Regions from separate parts of the Blautia sp. DFI.6.71 genome, predicted to be linked through region 2. Evidence: predicted binding sites of a transcription regulator. Region 2 holds the regulator's gene; each other region holds the start of a gene.
What was found. Region 2 encodes Rex, which represses fermentation and respiration genes when NADH is low (regulators of the CRP and FNR family bind a similar motif). Its sites were predicted from a motif close to ATTGTTAANTANTTAACAAT; they were not measured.

Region 1 (6,070 bases), on a different contig from region 2:
GCGGGGCAGAAAATAAATATGAAATACTTAATCATTGGAGCCGGAGGAACCGGTGGTGTTACCGGATATTATATGAAAAAAGCAGGCAAGGACGTAACCCTGATCGCGAGAGGCGAACACCTGAAAAAGATCCAGAAACAGGGTCTTACATTGGAGAAAATGTGGGATAAAACAGAGGAAAACATAAGCATTCCTGCTACAGATATGGAGCATTATGCAGAGCATCCGGACGTAATTTTTGTCTGCGTAAAAGGCTATTCCTTACAGGAAACGATTCCGTTTATCAAACGCATTGCCAGGAAAAATACTATCGTAATTCCAGTGTTGAATATATATGGAACAGGTGGAAAAATGCAGAAAGAACTGCCGGATCTTCTGGTAACGGACGGCTGCATCTATGTTTCTGCCAACATTAAAGAACCGGGAAAACTTCTCCAGCATGGACAGATCCTGCACATTGTATTCGGCGTAAGAGACAAAGCAGAATTCCGACCGGAACTGAAAGAGATTCAGAAAGACCTCTGTGACAGTCATATCGACGGGACTCTTTCGGAAAACATCCGCCGTGAAGCACTGGAGAAATTTTCCTATGTATCCCCGATCGGGGCAGCAGGACTCTATTACCACGCAACTGCCGCAGATTTCCAGAAAGAAGGCGAAGCCAGAGAACTTTTTAAGACCATGATAAAAGAAATCGCAGCACTTGCAGAAGCCATGGGAGTTCCTTTCCAGAAAGATATGGCAGAAGTAAATTTAAAAATCCTTTCCAACCTCGCACCGGAAGCAACCACTTCCATGCAGCGGGATATCATGGCAGGAAAACAGTCCGAAATTGACGGATTAGTTTACGAAGTAGTAAGAATGGGAGAAGAATATCACGTTCCGGTACCCGCATATGAGAAAGTGGCAGAAAAACTCAGAGCCCTGTAGCGAAGCGGATTGCGAATATCCGCTTGACCACCGAAACAACATGAAAAAGGGATGCGAATTACTCGCATCCCTTTCGTACTCATTTGGACAATAAAATTATAATTTAATTATAATTAACTTTAATTCAGCAATTATAATTATAACTGAGGACCAGCTGCAACAAGTGCTTTACCAGCAGCGTTTCCTTCGTATTTAGCAAAGTTCTTGATGAATCTTCCGGCAAGATCTTTTGCTTTTTCTTCCCATTCAGAAGCGTCAGCATATGTGTCACGAGGATCAAGGATACCTGTGTCTACGCCGTTAAGCTCTGTTGGAACTTCGAAATCGAAGAATGGGATCTTCTTAGTAGGAGCGTTGAGGATATCTCCGTTAAGGATTGCATCGATGATACCACGAGTATCTTTGATGGAGATACGTTTTCCAGTTCCGTTCCATCCTGTGTTAACGAGGTAAGCTTTTGCTCCGCTCTTTTCCATTTTCTTAACAAGTTCTTCTGCGTATTTTGTCGGATGCAGTTCAAGGAATGCCTGTCCGAAGCAAGCAGAGAATGTAGGTGTAGGCTCTGTGATTCCACGCTCTGTACCAGCAAGTTTAGCTGTGAATCCAGACAGGAAATAGTACTGAGTCTGAGCTTCTGTCAGGATAGATACTGGAGGAAGTACTCCGAAAGCGTCTGCGGACAGGAAGATTACGTTCTTAGCTGCCGGTGCAGAAGAGATCGGGCGAACGATGTTTTCAATGTGGTTGATCGGATAAGATACACGAGTATTCTCTGTTACGCTCTTATCTGCGAAATCAATCTTGCCTTCAGCATCAAGTGTTACATTCTCAAGAAGAGCGTTACGTTTGATCGCATTGTAGATGTCCGGCTCAGATTCTTTGTCAAGGTTGATAACTTTAGCGTAGCATCCGCCTTCGAAGTTGAATACGCCGTTGTCATCCCAGCCATGCTCGTCATCACCGATCAGGAGACGTTTCGGGTCTGTGGAAAGAGTTGTTTTACCTGTTCCGGAAAGACCGAAGAAGATAGCTGTGTTTTCGCCGTTCATATCTGTGTTTGCAGAGCAGTGCATGGAAGCCATGCCTTTCAGTGGAAGGAAGTAGTTCATCATAGAGAACATACCTTTCTTCATTTCTCCGCCGTACCATGTGTTTACGATAACCTGCTCTTTAGTTGTGATGTTGAACATTACAGCTGTTTCAGAGTTAAGGCCTAATTCTTTATAGTTTTCAACTTTAGCTTTGGAAGCGTTGTATACAACGAAATCTGGCTCGAAGTTTTCAAGTTCTTCAGCTGTTGGCTGGATGAACATATTTGTTACGAAATGTGCCTGCCAAGCAACTTCAACGATGAAACGGATAGCCATACGAGTATCTTTGTTAGCACCGCAGAATGCATCTACTACGAAAAGTCTCTTGTTGGAGAGCTCTTTTTTAGCGATTTCTTTTACTGCATTCCATGCTTCCTGAGTTGCAGGATGGTTATCGTTTTTGTATTCGTCTGTTGTCCACCATACTGTATCTTTGGAGTTCTCATCCATAACGATATATTTATCTTTAGGAGAACGTCCTGTGTAGATACCTGTCATAACGTTAACTGCACCAAGTTCGCTGACCTGACCTTTTTCAAAGCCTTCCAGTTCCGGTTTGGTTTCTTCTTCAAATAATACTTCATAAGAAGGGTTGTAGACAATTTCTGTAGTTCCGGTAATGCCATACTTGCTTAAATCGATTTTTGCCATCTTACGTTTAACCTCTTTTCTTCGTTAATGAAAGCGCCTGTTTAAACAGGCTTAAGATACCTTACCATAAAAGCGAATGGGTATCGCTTCTCTTTTACTATTATACATATTTAACGCTTAAAATCAACAGGATTTTTGCCTTTTTTTGAAATTTGTTAAAGATTTATCAACTCAAATTTGATGAAAAAACCGTCATTTTTCACAAAAGGTATGTAAATTTATTATAGTGGCAATATGGGAATACTATTCGTGGATATGATAATATTCTGTCTGACTGGAATAGGCAGGAAAGACAACCAGGAAATACTAACCAGGAGAGCTGCCACTATGTGGTTGTGCCGAAGAAAGATGCATGTTAAAATAGGAAAGAATTATCCGGCTGAAAATGACAGAGTATTATACAGCAGAGAAAAATAAAGGTTACTGTGAACGGAGTGAACATTAACAAATAAAGAGAGGATGAAGATTATCAAAACTTATTATTTAATTGATTATGAAAATGTAGGAAGTGAAGGCTTCAAAGGATGCGAAAAATTACGGGAAACAGATATTATCCATCTTTTTTATACAGACAACAGCAGAAAAATAGACCTTGATATTATCAATGATCACGGAGAGTCAAAACTGATCACGCATAAAGTACCGACAGGAAATCAGTCAGCAGATATGCATCTGGGCTCTTATCTGGGATATCTGATAGGAAAAGAGTGCACAGGTCAGGATGAAGAATGTAAAATTGTTGTAATCAGTAAGGATACAGGATTTGACCATATTATAGAATTCTGGAAAGCAGAAGAAAATGTGAAAATTTCCAGAAACGAGAAGATTTCCGGAAAACAGGTACAGACAAGAAAACAGGTAAAAAAACAGACCAGTAAAGAAAAAGACAGACAGTTGGCAGAACAAACTGATCAGAAAACAGAAAAACAGTTGAATGAACAATCTGAAAAGCAGTCTGTCAAACAATCAGAGAATCAGAATACAAAAAAGCCAAAACAAAAGATAATTGACATGAAAGCCGGAACAAAGAAATTACAGCAGGAATTAGTATTGGTTCTCGACAAGGCAGGCATGCCAAAGGAAGTAGTAAACTATGTTTCTACAACTGTGGAGAAAAATGCAGAAGACAAAAACAGAAAGCAGCAGATTTACAGATCTATCATTTCCAAATACGGACAGACAAAAGGACTGAACATCTATAACCATATTAAAAAGAAAATCTAACGGAATAAAAAATAACGGAATAAAAGAAGGAGGCCGGGAACCTTATTGATTCCCGGCAAAAGTATGAAAAAGAAAAAGTTTTATTTGCAATTACTCTTTGCTCTGTACAGGTAATAATATAACCGGAAAATGTGAGAAATATGTGGTGAGAATTTGAAAAAAATGTGAAATGGATGGAAATTTAAAATGAACAGGCAGGAAAAGAGAAAATATAGCAGGAACAATAATTCTTAAAAAAATGGGAGAAAGCATTAGACTATGAATATACAAATATTCGGAACAAAGAAAAACTTTGACAGCAAGAAAGCAGAACGCTATTTCAAAGAACGGGGAATTAAATATCAGTTTATAGATATGAAAGAAAAAGGCTTAAGTAAAGGAGAATTCCAATCTGTCTGCCAGGCAATTGGCGGTTATGATAAACTGATAGATACTGACTGCAAGGATAAAGACCTGCTGGCATTGATCACTTATATCGCAGAGGAAGACAAGGCAGAGAAAATTCTCGAAAACCAGAGCATCATCAAAGTCCCTGTGGTAAGAAACGGAAAACAGGCGACAGTAGGATATCAGCCGGAGATCTGGAAGAGCTGGAAGTGATAGTTATAGCCTTTTACAAGCTTTCAGATTTTACAATATTATATCGAAGAAAATAGCTGTTTGACATATTTATATGTGTTATAATATAAAATTATTATAGAAGTTACTTTATATTATATTGTCGTGCGACAGATATAATGAACTGATTTATAAAAATGGAAATATTGAGGTGATGGAAATGCCATTAACAAAGATTGCAGCAGAGAATTTTACAGTATTTGAAGATATAAAGATTCCTTTTTGTGAAGGATTAAATGTATTAGTTGGTGAAAATGGTGTGGGAAAGACTCATATTATGAAATTAGCCTATGCAGCATGTCAGGCTTCTAAACATGATGTGTCTTTTTCGCAGAAAACAACAATGTTATTTCGTCCTGATCAGTCTGGAATTGGACGTCTGGTAAACAGAGGAAAGAGTGGAAGCAATAAAGCCATGGTTTCTGTGGAATCTGATACTGCCAAAATAGGAATGACATTTTCAACCAAGACACGAAAATGGGATGCAGAGATTAATTCAGAAGAGAAATGGGAAAAGCAGATGTCTGATCTCACAAGCGTATTTATTCCGGCAAAAGAGATTTTATCAAATGCCTGGAATCTGGATGCTGCAGTAAAAATGGGAAATGTGGAATTTGATGATACGTATCTGGATATTATTGCGGCTGCCAAAATTGATATTTCCAGAGGAGTGGATTCAACTGTAAGGAAAAAATATCTGGATATTTTACAGAAAATCAGTAATGGGAAAGTAACATTGCATGAGGATCGTTTTTATTTAAAACCTGGTACACAGGCAAAGTTAGAATTTAATTTGGTAGCAGAAGGATTACGTAAAATTGCTCTTTTATGGCAGTTGATAAAAAACGGGACACTGGAGAAGGGATCCGTTTTGTTTTGGGACGAGCCAGAAGCAAATATCAATCCGAAATATATTCCGGTGCTGGCTGAATTGTTGATCATGCTGGAGACAGAAGGTGTACAGATTTTTGTTTCTACACATGACTATTTTTTATCTAAATATATTGAAGTAAAGCGGAGACAGGACAGTAAACTGCAGTACATTTCCTTATATAAAAATGAAAACAACAAAGTATTATGTGAGATAGCACCGGAATTTGAATTGTTGGAACATAATGCAATTATGGATACATTCCGTCAGTTGTATCGAGAAGAAATCGGGGTGGCATTAAAGTGAGCGTTATACCAGAATCAGGAATGAATTTTGGAAAATATGATGAAAAAGATTTATTTCATATTGAGACATCTGAAATTTATAAAAAACTTGGAGATGGAATCCCAACAGTGGAGTTTATCCTGAAATATAATGGAAATAATATAGTGTTTCTGGAAGCAAAGAAAAGTTGTCCAAATGTGGCGAATAGATATGAATCGAAGGAAAAAGAACTGAAATTCGAAGAATATTATGGTTCAATAACTGAGAAGTTTATATCATCTTTGCAGATATATCTGGCGGCAATTATGAACAGATATCAGGATACGTCAGAGATAGGAGACAATCTTCGATCGGTAAGCAATATGAAAGATGTAAAATTAAAATTTATTCTGGTTGTAAA
Region 2 (6,070 bases):
TGGATCTGGAACGCTTTATGGAACTGTGATCAGTAATCATTTTATTTGGCAAAATATTGCTTTAATGTATAAAAGCATTGACGAACGGTCTGTTTTCGGCTATCATGATAGTTAACTGGATGAGAGCCAAAGAGGAGGATTAACATGAAAAAAATTCAGATGCAGACACCACTTGTGGAGATGGATGGAGATGAGATGACCAGAATTCTCTGGAAAATAATCAAAGATGAGCTTCTTCTTCCGTATATTGATTTGAACACTGAGTATTATGACCTTGGTCTGGAATACAGAAATGAAACGGATGATCAGGTAACTGTTGATGCAGCAGAGGCTACAAAGAAGTACGGCGTTGCAGTGAAATGTGCCACTATCACTCCTAATAAGGCAAGAATGGAAGAGTATACCTTAAAGAAAATGTACAAGAGTCCTAACGGAACGATTCGTGCAATTCTCGACGGAACTGTTTTTCGTGCCCCAATCGTAGTGAAGGGTATTGAACCATGTGTTAAGAACTGGAAGAAACCGATCACCATCGCACGTCATGCCTATGGTGATGTGTATAAGAACACAGAGATGTATATTGACGGCCCCGGAGATGCTTATCTGGTATTTGAAGGTGCAGACGGACAGCAGAGAAAAGAGCTGATCCATCATTATGAGGGACCGGGTGTGCTTCAGGGTATGCACAATCTGGATGATTCTATCACAAGTTTTGCAAGATGCTGTTTTAATTATGCACTGGATACAAAACAGAACCTGTGGCTTGGCGGCAAGGATACGATCTCCAAGATTTATGACGGACGTTTTAAGGAAATCTTTGCAACTATTTATGAAGATGAGTTTAAGGAGAAATTCGAGGCAGCAGGCATTGAATATTTCTACAGCCTGATCGATGATATCGTAGCTCGTGTCATGAAGGCTGAAGGCGGATTTATCTGGGCCTGCAAGAACTATGATGGAGATGTTATGAGCGATATGGTTTCTTCAGCATTTGGTTCTCTGGCTATGATGACATCTGTACTGGTATCTCCACAGGGATATTACGAATATGAAGCTGCTCATGGAACTGTACAGAGACATTATTATCGCTATCTGAAAGGTGAGGAGACATCTACTAACTCTGTAGCAACTATTTTTGCATGGACCGGAGCTCTGAGAAAAAGAGGTGAGCTGGACGACAATAAAGAATTGATGGAATTTGCTGATAAACTGGAGAAGGCGACTCTGGAGACGATTGAAAGCGGTAAGATGACAAAAGACCTTGCGCTGATCACTTCTCTTGAGGATGTGACAGTACTGAACAGTAAAGATTTCATCCTTGCCATCAGAGAGAGACTGGATGAAATTTTATAATGTCAGAAATTATCCGGTAATGTTTCTATAACATTATAAAGTTCTCCGGGCAGGATCACACTGCAGCGGAGAAACCTGTAAAAAGTTATAAACTGCGAAAATGGGAAGAACCTGCATTATGCAAGTTCTTCCCATTTTTCATATAATCCTTCTAATTCTTCGGTAATGGTGGCTTTCTCTTTGCTGAGTTTCGCACATTCTGCCACATTTGTGCAGATATCCGGGAGAATCATGGTTTCGTCGATCTCTTTATCTCTGGTTTCAAGTTCTTCAATGCGGGCTTCTACTTTTTTTAGTTCGTTCTCTCGTTTTCGCTGGCGGGCCTGTTCTTCTTTCTGCTGCTGCCAGGAAAGCTTGTTATCAGAAGCCTGCTTTGCTTCTGTCACAGCCTGAGCGGCAGCCGGAGCATATTTTTCCGTCAGCTCTTCTTTTTTCTCCAGATAATAGTCGTAATCTCCGATATAATTTACAATTGCCTGATTGGTCAGATCCAGGATCCGGGTAGCTGTCTGGTTGATGAAGTAACGGTCGTGGGAAACATAGAATACTGTTCCTGTGTAACTGTTCAATGCCTCTTCAAGAATCTCTTTTGAAGCGATATCCAGATGGTTGGTGGGCTCATCGAGGATCAGAAAGTTTGCTTCGGACAGCATCAGCTTGGCGAGGGAAACACGACCTCTTTCTCCGCCGGACAGAGCGGAGATCAGTTTGAATACGTCATCCCCTGTGAAAAGGAATGCTGCCAGCATATTTCGAATTTCTGTTTCCGTAAGTGTGGGATAAGCATCTGAGATTTCCTCAAAAATAGTTTTCTCCATATGAAGAACATGGTGTTCCTGGTCATAGTAGCCAATCTGTACCTTGGAACCAAGAGTAAATCTGCCGCTGTCTGCATCGATCAGCCCATTGATGATCTTTAACATGGTGGTTTTGCCTGTGCCGTTATTGCCAATCAGGGCTACACGTTCTCCACGTTTGATCTCAAAGGAGATGTCACTGAAAAGTGTCTGTCCGGGAAAAGATTTGGAAAGACTTTCCACAGTAAGGACATCATTTCCGCTGACAAATCTTGGTTCCAGGGAAATGCGCATCTGATTCTGAATCTCCTGTGGTTTATCAATGCGCTGGACTTTATCCAGCATTTTCTCGCGGCTTTCCGCACGTTTGATGGATTTCTCGCGGTTAAAGGATTTCAGCTTGGCAATGACTGCTTCCTGATGTTTGATATCCCGCTGCTGGTTCAGGTAGGCTTTGTACTGGGCGTCACGCAACTGGGCTTTTTTCAGGGCATAGGCAGAATAGTTGCCACTGTACATACGCATATTTCCTGCTTCGATTTCCACAACTTTTGTTACGACTTTGTCAAGAAAGTAACGGTCGTGGGATACGATAAATACAGCACCCGGGTAATTCAGAAGATAGGTTTCCAGCCAGGAAATACTCTCCATATCCAGATGGTTGGTAGGCTCATCCAGAAGAAGAATGTCAGGGCTGGCAAGAAGCAGTTTACCCAGAGCTACGCGGGTTTTCTGGCCGCCTGAAAGAGTTTCTATCTGGCGTTCGAAATCTTCTTCTGTGAAACCAAGACCTTTTAATACACCCATGATCTCACTTTTGTAAGCGTAACCATTTTCCAGTTCAAACTGGTGACTCAGTCTTGTGTAAGTATTCATCAGGCTGTCCAGAGCATCTCCGGTGGTGGTTTTCATTTCCTGTTCCAGAGAGCGCAGACGGTTCTCCATATCAATAATGTGCTGTTTGGTGGAAATCAGTTCTTCGTAAATGGTATGATGGCCATGAATGTCCTGATACTGGGCAAGGTAGCCGATATTTTTATCTTTGGCAAGTACCACGTTTCCTGAATCCGGGGAGAGCTCATGCATAATGATTCGCAGCAGAGTCGTCTTGCCTGCACCGTTATTGCCGATGAGAGCTGCCTTTTCGCGGTCTTCTATATGGAAACTGGCATCCTTGAGAATGATTTTTTCGCCAAAGGATTTACAGATATTCTGACATGATAAAATCATAGGAATTCCTCCGTTTGTAATTTGTCCGCGTACTATTATAATCGAAAATGCCTGTTTTTGAAAGCATTTTAAGAGATTTTGTCCAGGGAAAAGAAGGCATCGGATAGATGTATGGAAGAAAATATGATATTCCGGGGAATTTTTCAGAATGAAATTGATAAAAAAATACAGAAATATTTGGTCAAAAAGTACAAATTTAATTTGACAATAAAATAACATCTGGGTATAATTGACATAGATAAGCTAAGGAGGGAAAATTTGTGGAAGCTAAGGAAATTTCGAAAGCGGTAATCAAGCGTCTGCCGCGGTACTACCGCTACCTCGGTGAATTGATGGAGGAGAATGTAGAGCGTATATCTTCAAATGATCTTAGCAAGAAGATGCATGTGACGGCTTCCCAGATTCGTCAGGACTTAAATAATTTCGGTGGTTTTGGTCAGCAGGGTTACGGCTATAATGTACGCTATTTGTATACAGAAATCGGTAAAATCCTTGGGCTGGATACTGTACATCCGATGATTATTCTGGGTGCCGGTAATCTGGGACAGGCATTGGCCAATTATGTGGATTTTGAAAAGCGCGGATTTAAGCTGGTTGGTATTTTTGACGTCAATCCTGTACTTGAGGGGATTGCAGTTCGTGGAATTGAGATTCAGATGTTGAGCGATCTTCCTTTGTTTCTGAAGGAGAATGAGGTTGAGATTGCAATCCTGACTCTTCCTAAAAACAAAGCCAAAGAGATGGCAAAGATTTTAATTGATAATGGAATTAAGGCAATCTGGAATTTTGCACATATTGATCTGGATGCCCCGGAGGATGTAATGGTAGAGAACGTACATCTTTCAGAGAGTCTTATGACTTTGTCCTATAACCTGAGTGAGTACAGAAAGGAACATGAAGGAATGTAAGGGATAACTGTGAAACACAAGGCTGTGGTCATCTGATCACAGCTTTTGTCTTGTATGTAAATGTGTTATTGTAAACAGGAGGTGAACAGATGAGAGAGATTGTAACTGCTGTTGAGATGAAAGAACTGGACCATAATACGATTCAGAAAGCCGGGATATCGTCTCCGGTACTTATGGAGAGGGCGGCATTAAAGACGGTTGAGGAGATTGTACAGAGATTAAAGAATAAAGAAAAAGAGAAAATCCTTGTGGTCTGCGGAACCGGCAACAATGGCGGAGACGGATTGGCGATTGCCAGACTGCTTCAGTTGAGAGGAGTCAGAACCTGGTATTATATTGCGGGTAAGGAAGAGAAAATGACTGCTGAAACTGCCGGACAGCTTAAAACAGCAGAATATTATCAGGTGCCCCGGGTGCATAACCTGGATCCGGATGAATATACTACTATAGTAGATGCCATCTTTGGGGTTGGACTGAGCAGACCTGTAGAGGGAAAATATGCAGAGCTTATCAGTACAATGAACCGGGCATCTGCGTATAAAGTAGCTGTGGATATTCCATCCGGGATTGACTCAGACACCGGATTTGAGAAGGGAATTGCATTCCGGGCAGATCTTACGGTTACCTTTGCTTTTCGCAAAAGAGGGCTGTGTTTTTATCCCGGACGCATGTATGGCGGTGAGATCGTTGTTACGGATATCGGAATCTATTCCATACCCGGAAAGAAAATCTGTATGCATCATCTGGAACGTGAAGATTTGAAAATGCTTCCGGAGAGAGTTCCCTATGGAAATAAAGGAACCTTCGGTAAGGTTCTTCTTATAGCTGGCAGCGAAGGAATGTGCGGAGCTGCATATCTGAGTGCAGCAGCTGCTCTGAAAAGCTCTGCGGGAATGGTGAGAATTCAGACCGTGGAGGCCAACAGGATTCCGTTGCAGACACTGTTGCCGGAAGCCATGATCACCTGTGATTTTGATGAGAAAAAAAACCAGGCAATGCTTGACTGGTGTGATGTGCTTGTGATAGGACCAGGTCTTGGAACCGGAGCGCAGAGCAGGGAAAGAGCTCAGTGGTTTCTGGCGAAGGCAGCTGAGTGTAAAAAAACAGTAATTCTGGATGCAGATGGCCTGAATCTTCTGTCAGTCCATGACAACTGGAAGCGTTTTATCGGGGAACATGTGATCCTGACACCTCATATTGGTGAGATGAGTCGTCTGTGCGGAAAAGAAATCGGTAAGATCCAGGATTGTCTGGCACAGACCGCAGCTGATTATGCAAAGGAGTCTGGAGCGGTTTGCGTTCTGAAGGATGCCTGTACTGTGGTGGCAGATGCTTTTGGAGATATGTATTTGAACATTTCGGGTAATGCAGGAATGGCTACAGCGGGAAGTGGAGATGTGTTAAGCGGTGTGCTTGCCGGTATACAGTGTATGTATCTGGCAGCAGAAAAGAAATTTTCTCCTGTTATGCTGGCTGCACTTGGTGTATATGTGCATGGGCTGGCAGGTGATCTGGCTGCTGAAACAGTAGGGCAGCGAGGGATGACCGCAGGAGATATCATCTGTTTTCTGCCGGAAATACTAAGATAGGATATTCATTTTGAGGCAGTAAATCTGTGAAACAATTTGCAGATATTAACATGAAAAAATAACAGAGGAAAATTATTATGAAGAAAGATAGCAGAGTAAAAGCAGTCATTTCACTGGATGCAGTAGAACATAATTTCCGGGAAATGAGAAAAAATATTGCAGAAGAGACAAAGATGATCGCAGTCATAAAGGC
Region 3 (6,070 bases), on a different contig from region 2:
AAACCCTATGATGAAATTGGAATTCTTCTTCCTATCCATGAATTTGAGAAAAAAATGCTGCAGCATTTAGACGAGATTGACGGAATCGTACTGGCATGCAGAGAGAAAATGATGGAGAAAGCAGGAAATGACAGTCTGCAGCTTTAACAAATCAAGCAAGTAGCAAAGCGGATGATTTTATCCGATTGACAATATAGAATGAGGAAGTGAGAAAAATGCCGCAGGAAGTGATTAAAAAGAACCATATGGATGTTGCCTGGCATGAGTATACAGATGAAAATGGGGAAAATGTACCAGTTGTAGATTCCAGCATCGCAGAGAAAGCATCCGTTATCGGACGTGTGGGGATTATGTTTCTCTCATGCGGTACCGGAGCATGGAGAGTGAGAAGTTCCATGAATACACTGGCAGAAGCACTTGGCATTACGTGTACGGCGGATATTGGTCTGATGTCCATTGAATATACATGTTATGACGGAGAAAATGGTTTTACCCAGTCGTTGTGCCTGACTAATACAGGCGTAAATACTTTGAAGTTAAATCGTCTGGAACACTTTATCCGAAACTTTGAAAAAGAAGGAAAACATATGTCAGGAGAACAGCTGCATACATTTCTTGACAATATTGAAAAAACACATGGTCTATATTCCCCGCCTGCACTGGGACTTGCTGCAGCGATCGCATGCTGCGGATTTACATTCCTTCTTGGGGGCGGTCCGATCGAGATGTTCTGTGCATTTGTCGGGGCAGGAATTGGAAATTATCTCCGCTGCAAACTGACCAAACACCATTTTACATTGTTCTTATGTATTGTGTCTTCTGTATCTCTGGCATGTTTTGCATATGCAGGTCTGCTCAAACTTGGAGAAATATTATTTGGTATTTCTGTTCAGCACGAAGCGGGATATATCTGTGCAATGCTCTTTATCATACCGGGATTTCCGTTTATTACCAGTGGTATTGACCTTGCAAAACTGGATATGCGTTCAGGAATAGAACGTCTGACTTATGCTTTGATCGTTATTCTGGTAGCTACTATGTCAGCATGGATCATGGCACTGATCCTGCATTTGAAACCTGTAGATTTTATAAAACTTTCACTGTCAACAGAGCAGTGGATCTTATTCAGGCTTCTTGCAAGTTTCTGCGGAGTGTTTGGATTCTCTATCATGTTTAACAGCCCGGTTCGTCTGGCAGTCGCAGCAGCCGGGATAGGAGCAGTTGCCAATACTCTGAGACTGGAACTGGTAGACCTTGCAAATATTCCTCCTGCTGCAGCCGCATTTATTGGTGCACTTACTGCGGGACTTCTGGCGTCTCTGCTGAAGAATAAAGTCGGATATCCAAGGATATCTGTAACAGTTCCCTCAATCGTTATCATGGTTCCGGGATTATATTTATACAGAGGATTTTATAATCTTGGTATTATGTCATTATCAGTAGCTGCATCCTGGTTTGCGTCTGCGATCCTTATCATTGCAGCGTTGCCATTAGGGCTAATCTTTGCACGTATTCTGACAGATAAAGCTTTCAGATACTGTACTTAACCGAATCAAAAATCAGGGAAATCCCCAACCACTGCTTAAATTGCAAAAAGCAATAAGCAGTGGTTGGGGATTTGTTCGTGCAAGTATCTACTCCAATAGGAAAATGTGAAAATTATATCAAACTAACAAACAATTTTATGCTTCCAAACAAATATTTAAACGAAAAAATTGTTCAGGTTTCTGTACAAAAGCTCTTGTCAATTTTTTGACAATGTGTTATCATTAAGGCGTCAATTTTGTTAGGAGAAAAGGAGTATTAAGATTATGAGCAGTAAAATTACTATCATTGGAGCCGGCAGTGTCGGATCTACCATCGCGTACACTTTATCAAGCCAGGATATCGCATCTGAAATTGTTCTGATCGATATCAACAAAAAGAAAGCAGAAGGTGAAGTTCTGGATATTATCCAGGGAACCTGCTTCAGAGATCCTATCTCTATCATTGCCGGAGACTACGAAGATGCTAGGGATTCTGACATCGTTATCATCACATCCGGTATTGCCCGTAAACCAGGACAGACAAGACTTGAACTTACACAGACAAATGTAAATATCCTCAAATCTATCACACCGGAGATCGTAAAGGCAGCTCCAAATGCCCTTTATCTGATCGTAAGCAATCCGGTTGATATCATGACTTATGTATTTACAAAGATTTCCGGACTTCCAGAAAACCAGATCCTTGGTTCCGGTACAATTCTTGACTCTGCACGTCTGCGCTGCGGATTATCCGAACATTTCCAGATTGCACAGAGTAATATCCATGCCTATGTATTCGGTGAGCATGGAGATACATCCTTTATTCCGTGGTCTGGTGCCTATATTTCAGGTGTAAGTGTGGATGAATATTACGACCTTGAGAAGAAACTCGGTAAGGATATTGAACCGATTGATAAAGAAGCAATGCTTCAGTATGTACAGAAATCTGGCGGTGAGATCATTTCCAAGAAAGGTGCAACTTTCTATGCAGTATCCTCTTCTGTATGCAAACTTTGCAGCCTTCTTGTATCTTCTTCAGAGTCTATCTCTACAGTATCTACTATGATGCATGGAGAGTACGGAATCGATGATGTATGCCTGAGTACATTAACTCTGGTAGGACCAAATGGTGTACAGGGCAAAGTTCCAATGAGAATGACAAAAGCTGAGATCGAACAGCTTAAGAAGAGTGCAGATGCACTGAAAGAAATTATTGCTCAGATTGACCTTAATTAATAATATATCAGACAAAACATTCAGAAGTACAGGTACAGCCTGTTCTTCTGAATCCATATTACTGTTTACTCCTTTTTAATTATTAGCCAAAATTCTGTACTGTAAGCGGAAACAGACGAATTTTGGCTTACATATATCAAAAGCAAAAAAATATATAAATAATATTTTTATTAATTTTTTGAAAGATACTATGATTGTGAGTAAATAGAAAAGCGGAAGATTTTATCTGCCTGAAAAAGATTAATTTAGATCAGAAGAATTGAGCAATGATGCGTGATAAAAAAATTATCAAAAACCTCTTGTTAAAATGTTGTCAATATGATATAATATTTTTCGGAAATCGAGCTGATACACTCCTTTAATTGCGGAGGAAGGGTGTGCGAACTCTTTTATTTTCTATGTCTCAACAAAGATATAAAAAGTAATTGTATTAGACTTGATTTATATTTTTGTCCATATATTGTTAAAAAAAAGACAAGGACTAGCGACTGTTATTTACGGGCGCTATATATCGGGGCAAATTGCTTTTGGACCCTGATATCATTATTTGAGCAACATGAATTTATCTGAACAACTAAGAAAGGATAATGTTAAGTATGAAGTACAGTTATTATCCGGGTTGTACCCTGAGAAACAAGGCGAAAGATCTGGACGAATATGCCAGAGCCAGCGCCAGAGCACTTGGGTTTGAACTGGAAGAGATCGAAGACTGGCAGTGCTGCGGAGGTGTTTATCCTCTGGGAACTGACGAAATTGCTACGAAGCTTTCTTCTGTACGTGCTCTTAATCAGGCCAAAGAAAAGGGCCAGGATCTGGTAACAATCTGCTCTGCCTGTCATCACGTGATCAAACGTGTCAATGATGATATGAAAAATGTGGAGGATATCCGCACCAGAGCAAATAATTACATGCAGCTTGATGAGCCTTATGAAGGCGAGACAACAGTGCTCCATTATCTGGAAGTACTTCGCGACAAAGTCGGTTTCGACAAGCTGAAAGAGAAGGTAGTAAACCCGCTTACAGGAAAGAAAATCGGAGCCTATTACGGATGTCTCTTATTACGTCCGGGCAAGATCATGGCTTTTGATGATCCGGAGAATCCGACAATCATGGAAGATTTCATCCGTGCACTTGGGGCAGAACCGGTAATCTATCCATACAGAAATGAATGCTGCGGCGGTTACATTTCTCTGAAAGAAAAAGATATGTCTCAGAACATGTGTCAGAAAATCGAAGACAGTGCGAGAGGCTTTGGCGCAGATATGCTGATCACAGCCTGTCCATTGTGTAAATATAATTTAAATAAAAACGCTTCCAGCGAACTGCCTGTATATTATTTCACAGAGCTCCTTGCAGAAGCCCTCGGAGTAAAAGAGGAGGTAGAGAAATGAGAAATGAACATTCAGCAGCAGAGAAGATCAAAGAAATCTCAGGAACAAATCCGCTGAAATGTATGAAATGTGGAAAATGTTCTGCTACCTGCCCATCTTTCAATGAAATGGATATCAAGCCACATCAGTTTGTATCCTATGTTGTAAACGAAGATATTGAAGCACTTGTCAATTCAAAATCTCTCTGGAAATGCCTTTCCTGCTTTGCCTGCGTGGAGCGTTGCCCAAGAGATGTAAAACCTGGAAAGCTCATTGATGCAGCAAGACAGTTAGTTGTCCGTGAAAAAGGCGGAGATTATCTGAAAGCAGATGAGATCCCGGAACTTCTTGATCCGGAACTGCCACAGCAGCTTCTGGTAAGTGCATTCAGAAGATACAGGAGGTAAGTCAGAGTGCAGAGAATTGGTGTATTTGTCTGTCATTGTGGAAGCAATATTGCCGCTACGGTAGATGTAAAAAAAGTTGTTGAATTAGCTGCCAAAGAGCCGGGTGTCGTTCATGCAGAAGACTACCAGTACATGTGCTCAGAAGCAGGCCAGGCTAAGATCCAGGAAGCCATCAGAGAGAAGAATCTGACAGGTGTTGTTGTCTGTTCCTGTTCTCCGCGTATGCATGAGGCAACTTTCAGAAAAGCAGCTGAAAGAGCCGGACTGAACCCATACATGGTGGAGATCGCAAATATCCGTGAGCACTGCTCCTGGATCCACAAGGATATGGAAGAGGCTACAAAGAAAGCCGTAATCCTTGCCAGAGCAGCAATCGCAAAAGTGAATTTAAATGATCCTCTTCAGCCAGGAGAGAGCCGTGTTACAAAGAGAGCCCTGATCATCGGCGGCGGTATTGCCGGAATCCAGACAGCCCTGGATATCGCAGATGCAGGATATGAAGTAGATATTGTAGAGAAAACTCCAAGTATCGGTGGAAGAATGTCACAGCTTGACAAAACATTCCCTACACTTGACTGTTCTGCATGTATCCTCACACCGAAGATGGTTGAGGCAGCAGCCCATGAGAAAATCAATATCTATACATACAGTGAAGTAGAACATGTCAGCGGTTTCGTAGGTGATTTCACCGTTGATATCAGAAAGAAAGCAAGAAGTGTAAATATGGACAAATGTACAGGCTGCGGTGTCTGTCAGGAAAAATGTCCGTCCAAGAAGATCCCGAACGAATTTAACAGAGGATTAAACAACAGAACTGCTATTTACACTCCGTTTGCACAGGCCATCCCAAATGTTCCGGTTATTGACCGTGAGAACTGTATCAAGTTTAAAACCGGAAAATGTGGTGTCTGCTCCAAAGTATGTCAGGCAGGAGCCATTGATTACGATCAGCAGGATGAACTCGTAACACAGAAATACGGTGCAATCGTAGTTGCTACAGGTTTTGATACCATCAAGCTTGACAAATATGATGAATATGCGTACAGCCAGAGTAAAGATGTTATCACATCCCTGGAACTGGAACGTATCATGAACGCAGCAGGTCCTACAAAAGGACACTTAGAGCGTCTTTCCGATGGAAAAGCTCCGAAGGAACTGGTATTCATCCAGTGTGTTGGAAGCAGATGTTCTGATGACAGAGGAAAGCCATACTGTTCCAAGATCTGCTGTATGTACACAGCAAAACATGCAATGCTGATCCGTGATAAATATCCGGATACAAATGTAACCGTATTCTATATTGATGTGCGTACACCTGGTAAGAACTTCGATGAGTTCTACAGAAGAGCCGTAGAACAGTACGGCGTAAACTACATCAAAGGCCAGGTAGGAAAAGTTATTCCACAGCCGGACGGAAGCCTTCTTGTACAGGGATCTGACCTGATCGACAACAAACAAATCCTTAAGAAAGCAGATATGGTCGTTCTTGCAACAGCCATTGAACCGAACCCGGATGTTCGTAAGATCGCTA
Region 4 (6,070 bases), on a different contig from region 2:
GCGGAATGTACATCCGCAGAGCGTATCCCGGATATATCCTTTTCCATAAATGACGATATCACGCTCACCCAGTACCATACTGGTCTTCTTATCATTGACGTTAAGCACAACTGTTGTAATCTGTGGGTATTTCTTTCTCAGAGCTTTCACAAAATTATTTTTTGAAGGAAAGATCGGGGAACCAATCACAAGAACCACCATGATCTCATCTGTGGAAAACCCTCTTCTCACCAGCACATGGCGCAAAAGTCCATATCCTGTGTCCTCATCATATGTTTTGATTCTAAAAGATTTCAGCATATCCCGAATTGTACGGATGATTTCCTGACTGATCTTATCCTCGATCATGCACTCTTCTATCGGAACAACCTTATGTGTTTTCGCTTCGTAGGTTCCACAGATAATATTACCTTTTTTATCCCTGTCAAATACTGCATGAACTTTATTTCTATAATAAAAGGGATCATCCATTCCCATGATTGGTTTTACATTTGCAAACTTTCCAAGAAGCTTCTTCATCCTTTTCTGCTTGGCGGCAAGCTGTTCTTTATAAGGAACACCCTGATACTGACAGCTTCCGCATTTCTTTGATACACTACATTTTGTTACTTTTTCTTCCATAAAATATTAACCTGCTTTCTATAATTACACATTTTTTACATTATATCAGCGAAAATGGATTCCCGCAATCAGACAATCTTTATTTATCTGTCAATTTCCTCTCCGAATGTCGAAAAAACAGGGATTCTGTCGAAATGTTTTTGACTGATTTCTGTTGAAACTTGTAGACGAATGTAGAAAAATATGATATAGTTTATACATACAAAAGAGAAAATCATCGAATTGCCAAAGAGAAAAAAATTTATATCACCAAGGATAAAAACTCAGAAATACTCCAAAATACAAAAGATAAAATACATGAACTAAATACACCTGATAAATAGTCAAAATACAAAAGTATCGAGGCATTCCTTTCGTGCAAAAGAGATTTACCCAAAGTACAAAAGAAACAGCTTACAGCAGATTTTTACACCAGATAAAAAAGACAGTTTCAGTAATGAAGCTGTCTTTTTCTTTATACATATTAATTTCATAAGATACTATGTGTCTGACATAGCCAAACAAATATTCGCAACAGCAATTAAAGCAGGTAACTTACCTGCTTCAACTATAACAATCCCCTGAATACAATCCAATCAGTAAAATTACCAATTTTCCTGTATTCAGGGGCATTATATTATTTCTCGTTTGGACACAAAGATTATCTGCTTATAATCAGTTTTTTATTCTTATTTGTAATTTACGATCTTTCCGAAATCAGCTTTCAGAGAAGCACCACCTACAAGGCCGCCATCGATATCGTTCTGAACGAATAAGTCAGGTGCTGTTGCAGGATTTACAGATCCGCCATACTGGATACGGATTGCTTCTGCTGTTGCTTCATCATAGATTTCAGCGATGCATGCACGAATACCTGCGCATACTTCCTGAGCCTGCTCAGTTGTAGCTGTTTTACCTGTTCCGATTGCCCAGATTGGCTCGTAAGCGATAACTGCTGTCTTAGCCTGATCTGCTGTAACACCCTGGAATCCAACTTTAACCTGCTGACGGATGAAATCCATTGTCACGCCCTGTTCTCTCTGAGTAAGAGTTTCGCCACAGCACATGATAGGTGTAATTCCATGTTCGAAAGCTTTGAGAACTTTCTTGTTAACATCTTCGTTTGTTTCTCCGAAGTATTCTCTTCTTTCGGAATGTCCGAGAACAACATATTTAACTCCGGCATCTACGAGCATTGCAGGGGAGATTTCTCCTGTGTATGCACCTTTCTCTTCAAAGTACATGTTCTCAGCACCAACCTGGATGTTTGTTCCCTTAGCAGCTTCTACAACCGGGATGATATCGATTGCAGGTACGCAGAATACTACGTCTACTTCATCGTTAACTACTAATGGTTTTAATGTTTCTACTAATTTAACGGCTTCGCTTGGTGTCATGTTCATTTTCCAGTTACCAGCGATAATTTTCTTTCTTGCCATGATGATTTATCTCCTTAGTATCCCTGTGGGATGTTATTATATTCTTATTTATCGTTTGCTGCTGCAACACCCGGGAGTTCTTTTCCTTCCAGGAATTCAAGAGATGCACCGCCACCTGTGGAGATGTGTGTCATCTTGTCGCCATAACCAAGGATGTTAACTGCAGCTGCAGAATCACCACCACCGATAATAGTTGTGGCATCTGTTTCAGCAAGTGCTTTTGCAACAGCTTCTGTACCATGAGCGAAGTTTGGCATTTCGAAGCAGCCCATCGGTCCATTCCAAACAACTGTCTTAGCATCTTTTACAGCGTCAGCGAAAAGCTTCTCTGTTTCCGGTCCGATATCCATTCCTTCCCATCCGTCCGGAATCTCACCACGTTTAACAACCTGGATATTACAGTCATTAGAGAAGTTATCACCGATTCTGTTATCTACCGGAAGAAGAAGTTTCACACCTTTGTCTTCTGCTTTCTTCATCATGTCCAATGCATACTGAAGATAATCATCCTCACAAAGAGATGTTCCGATATGTCCACCCATAGCTTTTGAGAATGTGTAAGACATACCACCACCAATGATAAGAGTATCTACTTTATCAAGAAGGTTATTGATTACAGAAATCTTGCTGGAAACCTTAGCTCCGCCAAGGATAGCAACAAACGGTCTCTCAGGATTGTTCACTGCATTTCCAAGGAAATCGATTTCCTTCTGCATTAAGTAACCAACAACTGCTGTATCAACATATTTGGTCACACCAACATTAGAGCAGTGTGCTCTGTGAGCTGTACCAAATGCATCATTAACAAATACATCACAAAGAGAAGCAAGTTCTTTGCTGAATTCGTCTCCGTTCTTTGTTTCTTCTGCGCGATAACGTGTGTTCTCAAGTAAGATAACATCTCCGTCTTTCATCTCAGCTACTGCTGCTTTTGCGTTAGGTCCTACTACTTCAGGATCTGCTGCAAACTTAACTTCCTGTCCTAATAATTCGGAAAGACGTTTTGCAACCGGTGCAAGAGATAATTCCGGTTTCGGCTCTCCCTTCGGTTTTCCAAGGTGGGAGCAGAGGATAACCTTTCCGCCGTCAGCGATCAGCTTCTTGATTGTAGGAAGAGCTGCAACCAGACGGTTCTCATCTGTGATCTTTCCATCCTGAAGAGGAACATTGAAGTCACATCTTACAAGAACTTTTTTGCCTTTTACATTGATATCATCAACAGATTTTTTATTCAGCATTTGTGGTGCCTCCTTAATAATATTCTTTAACAGTTACTGCATATCTGTAAACAGTAACTTATTGATTTCCTGCTGTCATTCCAGACCACGCGAAAAGGGTCCGGTCCAAATCAGACCGGACCCTTCGTTGGAGTCTATTCCTTTACACTTACTGAAAATTAAGCGTTCAGTAATTTACCAAAGTGTTTGATTGTACGAACCATCTGGCTTGTGTAGGAGTTCTCGTTGTCATACCAGGAAACTACCTGTACTTCTGTTGTGCCATTCTCAAGTGGAAGAACCATTGTCTGAGTAGCATCGAACAGAGAACCAAATCTCATACCAACGATATCGCTGGATACGATTTCATCTTCGTTGTATCCGAAGGATTCATTAGAAGCTGCTTTCATAGCTGCGTTGATCTGTTCTTTTGTTACGTTTCCTTCAACAACTGCTGTTAAGATTGTTGTAGAACCTGTTGGGGTAGGAACACGCTGAGCAGATCCGATAAGTTTACCGTTCAGTTCCGGAATAACAAGACCGATAGCTTTAGCAGCACCTGTGCTGTTAGGAACGATGTTAACTGCAGCTGCACGAGATCTTCTTAAATCACCTTTTCTCTGTGGTCCGTCAAGTGTCATCTGATCGCCTGTGTAAGCGTGGATTGTGCACATGATACCGGATTTGATTGCAGCAAGATCATTTAATGCTTTAGCCATTGGAGCTAAGCAGTTTGTTGTACAGGAAGCTGCGGAGATGATGTGATCTTCTTTTGTAAGAGTTTCATGGTTTACATTGTAAACGATTGTCTTAAGATCGTTTCCAGCCGGAGCGGAAATGATAACGTGTTTAGCACCTGCATCGATATGAGCCTGAGCTTTGTCTTTGGATGTATAGAATCCTGTACACTCAAGAACTACGTCTACACCGATTTCTCCCCATGGAAGTTCAGCAGCGTTAGCTTTTGCGTAAATTTTGATTTCTTTTCCGTCAACTGTGATGGAATCTTCTCCTGCTGTTACTGTATCTGCAAGAGCATATTTTCCCTGTGTTGAATCATATTTTAATAAGTGAGCAAGCATTTTAGGAGATGTTAAATCGTTGATTGCTACGATTTCAAATCCTTCTGCTCCAAACATCTGACGGAATGCAAGACGTCCAATACGTCCAAAACCATTAATTGCAACTTTTACTGCCATGATAAAATTCCTCCTATGAATTAAGTGGTTAATTATGGTAATCCTTTGTTTGTTAAAGAATCATCAACCTGTAATGTATTGTACATAATTCTAAACAAAAATTCAAGACCATTTTCCAAAAAACAGATAAAAATTAAGTAAAAAATGTAAATTATATGTTATACTGTGTATACAGTGCTTTATGAATACACTGATCCGGGCCTGTAATTGTGATATTTCAGGTGCAGATATATCCATTTAAGAGGACACAGTATTCATTTATAATATATCACACGCAAATATAACAGTACTGTTTTTACAGAAGAAAGGACTGAAATTATGGACAGACAAATATTGTGGGATTGTCATATGCACTCTTCTTTTTCTGCTGACTCGGATACGCCTATGGAAGTTATGATCCATCGCGCCGTTGAAACGGGACTACAGGGAATTACTTTTACGGAACATCTGGATCCGGATTACCCTGTTACTCCGGACAATCTGGATTTTTCTCTGGATATTCCGGCTTACAAAGAAAAGCTGGCTGAACTTTCAGATATGTATAAGGATAAAATTCAGGTACGTTTCGGAATTGAACTGGGACTGCAGATGCATCTGGGAGAATATTTTGACTCACTTCTCTCTCAGACACCTTTTGATTTCGTTATCGGTTCATCCCATCTTGTCCATGGGTATGATCCTTATTACCCGGAATTTTTTGAAGGACGTAAGGAATTTTTATGTTATATGGAATATTTTGAATCCATTCTTGAAAACATTTCCGCATATGACGGATTTGATGTTTACGGACATATTGATTATGTTGTCCGTTATGGTCCTAACAAGAACCGGGAATATTCTTACGGACGGTATAAAGATATTCTGGATGAGATTCTGAAGAAACTGATTTCCATGGGAAAAGGCATCGAACTTAATACAGGCGGATATCATTATGGTCTTGGAGAACCCAATCCATGTACTGCCGTAATAAGGCGCTATAGAGAACTTGGCGGAGAGATCATCACCATCGGAGCAGATGCGCATACTCCGGATAAAATCGCCTGTGCATTTGATAAAGCTGCCCGTGTACTGGAAGCCTGTGGTTTTCGTTACTATACAATCTTCAAAGACCGTAAACCGGAATTTATTTCTCTGTAAAACGTGTCAGTACTTGCCTATATGGCAGTTCCTATAATATAATATTACATATGATTTCAGAAGCCCAATTTCCAAACTGCTCCAAATACTGTTTCTCTGGTCTGCATCATAGCTGATCATGATAAAAAACTGACAGCAGATATGGAAATTGCAGCTTTCTGTATATATTCGTAACTGTCCGGTGTCTCCATATTTATGTTTTATATGTCCCGACACTGCCCGGTTACTGTATTTTTCATAAACCAGGGAGGAATATTATGGCTAAAAAAAGACTCCAGAAGAAACGTTCTTCATCAACAGTCAGAAAGCAGGAATCAGAAATTTTACAAGTGACTACTTCCAAAACTGAGCCTGTCAGAGTTGAAACTTCTAAAGTAGAACCTGTTAAGGTCGAGACTTCCAAAGTGGAACCTGTTAAGGTCGAGACTTCTAAAGTAGAACCTGTTAAGGTCGAGACTTCTAAAGTAGAACCTGTTAA

Region 1: a site for Rex is predicted at 2,824-2,843, ahead of pckA (phosphoenolpyruvate carboxykinase (ATP)). Genes of this name have one in related genera too.
Region 3: a site for Rex is predicted at 1,741-1,760, ahead of LJE12_RS02535 (L-lactate dehydrogenase). Genes of this name have one in related genera too.
Region 4: a site for Rex is predicted at 4,504-4,523, ahead of gap (type I glyceraldehyde-3-phosphate dehydrogenase). Genes of this name have one in related genera too.

Annotation. Positions count from the first base shown of each region.
Region 1 is NZ_JAJDMJ010000004.1:28,823-34,892, reverse strand. It holds gene LJE12_RS03560 (ketopantoate reductase family protein) at 19-930, shown strand; gene pckA (phosphoenolpyruvate carboxykinase (ATP)) at 1,068-2,672, opposite strand; gene LJE12_RS03550 (PIN domain-containing protein) at 3,132-3,896, shown strand; gene LJE12_RS03545 (arsenate reductase family protein) at 4,155-4,496, shown strand; gene LJE12_RS03540 (AAA family ATPase) at 4,675-5,691, shown strand; gene LJE12_RS03535 (hypothetical protein) at 5,688-6,070, shown strand, end outside.
Region 2 is NZ_JAJDMJ010000015.1:4,907-10,976, forward strand. It holds gene LJE12_RS08365 (S8 family peptidase) at 1-29, shown strand, start outside; gene LJE12_RS08370 (NADP-dependent isocitrate dehydrogenase) at 145-1,353, shown strand; gene LJE12_RS08375 (ABC-F family ATP-binding cassette domain-containing protein) at 1,470-3,380, opposite strand; gene LJE12_RS08380 (redox-sensing transcriptional repressor Rex) at 3,641-4,288, shown strand; gene LJE12_RS08385 (NAD(P)H-hydrate dehydratase) at 4,378-5,877, shown strand; gene alr (alanine racemase) at 5,955-6,070, shown strand, end outside.
Region 3 is NZ_JAJDMJ010000002.1:174,509-180,578, reverse strand. It holds gene LJE12_RS02545 (DUF4866 domain-containing protein) at 1-147, shown strand, start outside; gene LJE12_RS02540 (threonine/serine ThrE exporter family protein) at 216-1,547, shown strand; gene LJE12_RS02535 (L-lactate dehydrogenase) at 1,812-2,762, shown strand; gene LJE12_RS02530 (CoB--CoM heterodisulfide reductase iron-sulfur subunit B family protein) at 3,359-4,153, shown strand; gene LJE12_RS02525 (4Fe-4S dicluster domain-containing protein) at 4,150-4,539, shown strand; gene LJE12_RS02520 (4Fe-4S binding protein) at 4,546-6,070, shown strand, end outside.
Region 4 is NZ_JAJDMJ010000004.1:78,937-85,006, forward strand. It holds gene rlmD (23S rRNA (uracil(1939)-C(5))-methyltransferase RlmD) at 1-621, opposite strand, end outside; gene tpiA (triose-phosphate isomerase) at 1,290-2,039, opposite strand; gene LJE12_RS03740 (phosphoglycerate kinase) at 2,084-3,277, opposite strand; gene gap (type I glyceraldehyde-3-phosphate dehydrogenase) at 3,436-4,455, opposite strand; gene LJE12_RS03750 (histidinol-phosphatase HisJ family protein) at 4,774-5,592, shown strand; gene LJE12_RS03755 (amylosucrase) at 5,850-6,070, shown strand, end outside.